Regions from separate parts of the Paraburkholderia phytofirmans OLGA172 genome, predicted to be linked through region 1. Evidence: riboswitches for the same ligand, from Rfam matches in the RefSeq annotation. Region 1 holds a riboswitch; the other holds the start of a gene.
The links. Region 1 has a riboswitch for glycine ahead of gcvT (glycine cleavage system aminomethyltransferase GcvT). Riboswitches for the same ligand answer to the same signal wherever they lie in the genome.
Positions count from the first base shown of each region.

Region 2: it holds a riboswitch for glycine, as region 1 does, so the genes downstream of both, AYM40_RS27005 (D-amino acid dehydrogenase) here and gcvT (glycine cleavage system aminomethyltransferase GcvT) in region 1, are expected to answer to the same signal.

Region 1 covers NZ_CP014578.1:4,508,126-4,511,531, forward strand. Annotated here, with positions in the region: gene AYM40_RS19930 (oxidoreductase) at 1-648, shown strand, start outside; gene AYM40_RS19935 (hypothetical protein) at 845-1,198, shown strand; glycine riboswitch at 1,341-1,442, shown strand; glycine riboswitch at 1,465-1,636, shown strand; gene gcvT (glycine cleavage system aminomethyltransferase GcvT) at 1,718-2,836, shown strand; gene gcvH (glycine cleavage system protein GcvH) at 2,899-3,279, shown strand; gene gcvP (aminomethyl-transferring glycine dehydrogenase) at 3,374-3,406, shown strand, end outside.
Region 2 covers NZ_CP014579.1:1,549,552-1,552,957, forward strand. Annotated here, with positions in the region: gene AYM40_RS26995 (YceH family protein) at 1-136, opposite strand, end outside; gene AYM40_RS27000 (LysE family translocator) at 418-1,050, opposite strand; glycine riboswitch at 1,282-1,375, shown strand; gene AYM40_RS27005 (D-amino acid dehydrogenase) at 1,550-2,761, shown strand; gene AYM40_RS27010 (BON domain-containing protein) at 2,867-3,136, shown strand; gene AYM40_RS40680 (hypothetical protein) at 3,284-3,406, opposite strand, start outside.

The DNA of each region.
Region 1 (3,406 bases):
GATCTGCTGGCCGGCAGAGAGTTGGGGCGCATCACGCACTACGAATCGCATTTCGACCGTTTCCGGCCGGAGGTTCGGCAGCGTTGGCGCGAGGAAGCCTCGCGCGGCGGCGGTTTGCTATTCGATCTTGGGCCGCACCTGATCGATCAGGCATTGGCGTTGTTCGGCGCACCGCAAACCGTGTCCGCGACGGTTCGGACCCATCGCGACCAGGCCAGCGCGCCGGACTACGTGCATATTCAGCTTGGCTACGGCGAGTTCGAAGTGGTGTTGCATGCAAGCGCACTGACTGCGCTAGTCGCGCCAAGGTTTGCGATTCACGGCACGCAGGGGAGCTATGTGAAATACGGGCTCGATACGCAGGAAGATCAGTTGAAAGCCGGCTTGCGGCCCGGCGACGAGGGATTCGGCGCCGGCAATGCGGCGGGGGTGCTGCGCGCGCTCGAAGGCGATCAGGAAGTGGAGCGGGCGGTGCCTACGCGCAATGGGGAATACGTCGGCTTTTATATTGCCTTGGCGGATGCCATTCAGAACGGCGTGAAATTCCCGGTCAGCGCTCAGGATGCGGTCGACGTGATGACGATCATCGAGCTTGCCGCCCGGAGTTCGGAAGAAGGCGTCCGGCTGCCGTTTGAGCGTCTTCGCTGACTTTTTGCCTAAGGGGCGCTTTCTGGCTATCCGGCGGTGGCATGCGAACCATGCCGCCGCCAAAGGCAAAGAGCCTGACAGCCCCGAAAGGAACATAACGTTACAAATAACCCCGCCTCCGCGGTCAGCGCGAATCCCCAGCAATCCGTTGCTACCCCAGTAGCACCACAAAACGACAACGACTTCCGGAGAGTCCATGCCCCGTATCGTCCGCGCAGTAGCAGCATGCGCATTGCTCAGCTCCCTCGCCGCCTGCGTGGTGGCGCCCCAGCAACCCGCGCCGGCGCCGCGCCCTAATCCGCAGCAGATCGCGGATCAGCGCCTCAACCAGGTCAATGGCCGGATCGACAACCTGAGCCGCCGCATCGACGCTCACGTCAACCAAGGGTACTACCCGCCCCCGCAAGGCGGCGCCCTGCATCACCGTCTGGACGTGATCCGCCAGGAAGCCCACGACATGGCCGCTCAACACGGCGGCGGCCTGTCCGGCGACGAACAGCGCGTGCTGAACCAGGAACTGGACAACGCGGCGCACGCCATCGGCGAATAATCGCGCGGGTTCCGGCACTGCAGCAAAGCAGCGCGGGCATCACGTCCCGCGCTTTTTTTCGATATTTGCGAACCCGCAACGCCAACCGCCGTGCCCCTTGCGAGCCTTTATTTGACAAGCCCCCGGCCCTCGCGTACATTCGCCGCACGCGTCGGGAGAGCGTGCTGGCCGCAGAAAATCGCAGGCCGCGCCGCCGAAGGGGCACACCCGCAAACTCTCAGGCAAAAGGACCGGCCGCGTCGAAAAACCCGCCTCATGGCAGAGGTTTTTCGCACTCTGGAGAGCGGCAGTAGCCGTCTGCGTCGTGTATGCGCCGTATACATCGAGCAGATTCTGGCAAGCTGCCCACCGAAGGGGCGCGCGCTTAACCGTAGCGATGGTGGCTTCAACATCGTACGGCAGCGCAATCTCTCAGGTATCGAGGACAGAGGGGTCATGCAACGCAATCGCTCGCAGCCGGCAGGCCGCGAGGCGTCGTGCCGCATGGCCTTTTTTGTTTCGCGAGACGCCCGAGGCCCCATGACCGAACTCAAACACACCCCGCTCAACGCCACCCATCGTGCGCTCAACGCCCGCATGGTCGATTTCGGCGGCTGGGACATGCCCGTCAACTACGGCTCGCAGATCGACGAACACCGCGCCGTGCGCACCGACGCCGGCATGTTCGACGTCTCGCACATGTGCGTCGTCGATTTCACCGGCGAGCGCGTGCGCGCCTTCTTCGAGTACGCGCTCGCCAACAACGTCGCCAAGCTGCAAACGCCGGGCCGCGCGCTTTACTCCTGTCTGCTGAACCCGAATGGCGGTGTGATCGACGATCTGATCGTCTATTACTTCGGCGAAAATCACTTTCGCGTGGTCGTCAACGCCGGCACCGCCGATAAAGACATCGCCTGGTTCGGCCAGCTCAACGCCGAAGGCAGCTTCGGCCTCACCATCACGCCGCGCCGCGATTACGCGATCGTCGCCGTGCAAGGTCCGAACGCCCGCGAAAAAGTCTGGCAAACCGTGCCGGCTGCGCGCGCCGCCACTGAAGCATTGAAGCCATTCAACGCCGCGCGCATCGAAGACACGCCGTTCGGCGAACTCACCGTCGCCCGCACCGGCTACACCGGCGAAGACGGCTTCGAAATCATCGTCCCGGCGGATCACGTCGAAGCGCTGTGGAACGCACTGCAGGCCCAAGGCGTGCGCCCGGCAGGTCTTGGCGCGCGCGACACGCTGCGTCTCGAAGCCGGCATGAACCTGTACGGCCAGGATATGGACGACAACGTCTCGCCGCTCGACGCCGGCCTCGCCTGGACCGTCGATCTGACCTCGCCGCGCGACTTCGTCGGCAAGGGCAAGCTCGAAGCCAACGGCTCGCAGGCTGCATTCGTCGGTCTGATCCTGCTGAAGGAAAACGGCAAGGCGGCAGGCGTGCTGCGCGCTCACCAGAAAGTCGTCACGCCGCAGGGCGAAGGCGAGATCACCAGCGGTACTTTTTCACCCACGATGCAGGAATCGATCGCCTTTGCGCGTGTGCCGAAAGGCGTGCAGCCGGGCGACACCGTTCACGTCCAGATTCGTGACAAAAACGTTCCCGCAAGCGTGGTAAAACTGCCGTTCGTACGCAACGGCAAAGTGCTGGCAGTTTAAGCAGCCGGCGCGTGCGTCCCCTTTTTGAAACACTACCGAATAACACCGCATAGGAGCATCCGATGAGCATCCCGGCCGATCTGAAATACACCGAATCGCACGAGTGGGTCCGCACCGAAGCGGACGGCACGCTGACGGTCGGCATCACCGACCACGCGCAGGAAGCGCTCGGCGACATCGTCTTCTTCGAAGTCCAGGAACTGGGCAAGACCGTCAACGCTGGCGACACCGTCGCCGTGATCGAATCGGTGAAAGCCGCTTCCGATATCTACGCGCCGGTCTCGGGCGAAATCATCGAAGCGAACCCGGCCGTCGCCGACACGCCGGATGGCGTCAACAGCGCGCCGTACGAGAACTGGCTCTTCAAGATCAAGCCGGCTGCGGACGCATCGCAGGATCGCCTGATCGATGCAGACGCGTACGCAAAGTCCGTCGGCGCCTGATTCACCGCAAGTTGCACCATTACGTTTAAACCCGACAGGCGCGGCGCGTCCGATTCGACAGTCGAACGGACGCCCGCACCGCCAGGAACACCTCATGAAGCTCGAACACCCGGATCGTCTGATGAAC
Region 2 (3,406 bases), on a different replicon from region 1:
TCAGCGCGTTCAGCGAAAGCGGATAACTGTCCGGCACGGTGTGTTGCTTTTCGACTAACACGCCAAGCACGCGCCCTTCAAGCAAGGTCAAAGCGCGGATTGAGGGACGGGAAACAGCGTCGGGAGTGGAGTTCATGGAGGATGTCGCCGCATGCGCCGCCTGGTCTCGTGGAGGGTGTGCATTACCGTGGCACAGCCGGGCGGCAGGTTTTAGTTTGTGGGCACTATGATAAACGCCCCGGCCGCTCGCGGTGTACGAATCTCCGCAATGGCCGAGTGTGTCCCGAACGCGTCCGCATTCCTCGAAGCGCATGTCTGTTTCGTTGATGAATATCCACACTCATGTAAAAGACGCTATGAGCATGATGTGGCCAGGGCGCCCGCTGCTCAGGCTCAGGCGAGTCTTCGATATGTGGTTTAACGGCGCGCGTCCAGCGCGATCCGCACGGCCAGACCGGCGAGCACGGTGCCCATCAGCCAGCGTTGCACCAGCAGCCACACTGGCCGCCCAGCGAGAAACCCGGCAATCGAACCCGCCGTGCTCGCAATCAGCGCATTGATCGTGACGGCGATAACAATCTGCACGCAGCCTAGCGCGATCGACTGCGTGAGCACGCTGCCGTGCTCCGGTGAAATGAATTGCGGCAGCAGCGACAGATACATCACGGCGATCTTTGGATTCGCGAGGTTTGTCACGAGGCCCATCGTGAACAGCTTGCGGCGGCTGTCGTGCGGCAGGTCGCGCACCTGGAACGGCGAGCGGCCGCCCGGCTTGACCGCCTGCCACGCCAGATACAGCAGGTAAAGCGCGCCGCCGAATCGCAACGCGTCGTACGCGTAAGGCACCGTCAACAGCAGCGCCGTGATACCGAACGCCGCGCAAAACATGTAGAACACATAGCCGAGCGCGACGCCGCCGAGCGACACGAGTCCGGCGCGCCGCCCCTGGCAGAGCGATCTCGAGATCAGATAGATCATGTTCGGGCCGGGCGTGAGCACCATGCCGAACGAGACCAGGGCGAAGGCGAGCAGGGTTGTGACAGCGGGCACGGCGGTCTCCTCTGTGAATTGAAGTCGGGCAACGCCACCCAATATAGCCGATGTCGCCGCTTCAAGCCCTCTATCCGGACCTGAAAAACCCACGCCGGCAGTTGAACGGCGGTCATCGCGTTTGTGGCCGGAACTGCCGTTCCATATGGCGCGGTACCGGGCCGATGGGGCGCTGCATTGCAGGAAACACTTGCGGCGAAGACTTTTGCCCGGTATCGTCGAGCCGTTCTGCATCGCAGCGCGGGAGAGATCGTCAGAGGTTTGTGACGACGCCGACGGAGCAACCGCCCCGGAAACTCTCAGGCAAAAGGACCGCGCAGCTGGAACATCTGGAGAGCGGCGCCGTGCGCGCCCACCGAAGGGGATTCCCCGCATACCGCTTACGTCGCGCGCGTATGCTCACGGGAAGAAACTCTCAGGTACATGAACAGATGGGGCATCGACGCCGGTTTCGATACGAAATCGACACCGGTGATGCTCAACTACTCTGGATCATGTCATGTCAAGAATCGCCATTATCGGCGCCGGCATTACCGGCGTCACGACTGCTCACGCCCTGGCGCAGCGCGGCCACCACGTCACCGTGTTCGAACGTCATCGCTATGCGGCGATGGAGACCTCGTTCGCCAACGGTGGCCAACTGTCCGCCAGCAATGCGGAAGTCTGGAACAGTGCGGCCACCGTGCTGAAGGGGTTGCGCTGGATGCTCACGCGCGACGCCCCGCTGCTGCTCAATCCGATGCCCACGTGGCACAAGTATTCGTGGATGGGCGAATTTTTACGGCAGATTCCGCGCTATCGCGCGAACACCGTCGAAACGGTGCGGCTCGCGATTGCAGCGCGTGAGCATCTGTTTTCGATCGCCGAGCGCGAGGGGATCGACTTCGATCTGGAGCGGCGCGGCATTTTGCACATCTATAAGACGCGCAAGGAATTCGATGCCGCGAGCAAGGTGAATGAATTGCTGCGCGAAGGCGGCCTGGACCGGAATCCGGTGACGTCGAGCGAGTTGCATGCGATCGAGCCTACGCTGCAGGGTGATTTTTTTGGCGGTTTTTTTACGCCTTCGGATTCGACTGGCGATATTCACAAGTTCACACGTGGGCTTGCAGAGGCGTGCGCGCGGCATGGCGTGGAGTTTCATTACGATGCGGAAATTACGGCTATCGAACAGCCGGCTGAGGGGCGGTTTTCGCTGAGCGTGAATCTGGCCGGTGAGCCGCAGCAGTTTGCTTTTGAGCAGATCGTGGTGTGTGCCGGTGTAAAGAGCCGCGATTTTGCGGCAATGCTGGGCGATCACGTGAATGTCTACCCGGTGAAGGGCTATTCGATCACCGTTTGCCTCGACGATGAAGTGAGCCAGCAGCGCGCGCCGTGGGTGAGTCTGCTCGACGATAGCGCGAAGATCGTGACTAGCCGGCTCGGCGTGGATCGGTTTCGGGTCGCCGGCACGGCGGAGATCAATGGGTTCAATCGGGATATTCGGTCGGATCGGATCGCGCCTTTGGTCGACTGGACTCGACGGTATTTTCCTGAGGTGTCGACTTCGAAGGTGATTCCATGGGCTGGGTTACGGCCTATGCTGCCGAGTATGTTGCCGAAGGTGGGGCGCGGGAAACGGCGCGGCGTCTTTTATAACACCGGGCATGGGCATTTGGGGTGGACGTTGTCGGCGGCTACGGCGCAGGTCGTGGCTGGGTCTATTCAATAGGTCTTGTTTTTGCCTGCGCGGCGCTTGTTGGTCTGTGCTTTTGTGGCGTTGGCCTTGACATCTGCTAGTGTTGTCCAATCGCTGTCCCCTCTCGAGGGAATCTCCATGGCTAGCTCCCGCTCCGCCGCGCGCAGCAACGCAAGCACGCACCTCACCGATGGACAGATCGCCGCAGAAGCGATCAGGCGCCTAGCCTGGGATGCAGCCCTTCCCCCAAACGTCCTGCATGTCAAAGTCTTACACGGCCGCATCAGCCTGCTAGGCGAACTTCACCGCGAGCAACAAAGAACCGCAGCACTCGAAGACGTCTCCCGCCTGTTCGGCGTAACAGGCATTTCAGACCACACGACGATAAAACCAAGCGTGTTGATATAGCCTTTCGCGTGATAGCCAGGCGCGCGCAGATTGTCGTGGCGTGGAGTGTGGAGCGGCCGATTCGATTGCCGGCCCGAACGGTGGCTAGCGCCCGCTCGATTGTTCGATTGTGCGACTGCTCGTTCGCGGGTTTTCAGTTGAAGGGTCTCAAACCGGCTCTTTCTGGTCCCGTTGTGGCGGCTGGTAGCGCCATTTGCTGGCATTGGGATCGTTGCGCGCGTCGTCGCGTTCGCGTTGTTCGGCGCGCGCTTCATCGGCGCGGCCGAGTTC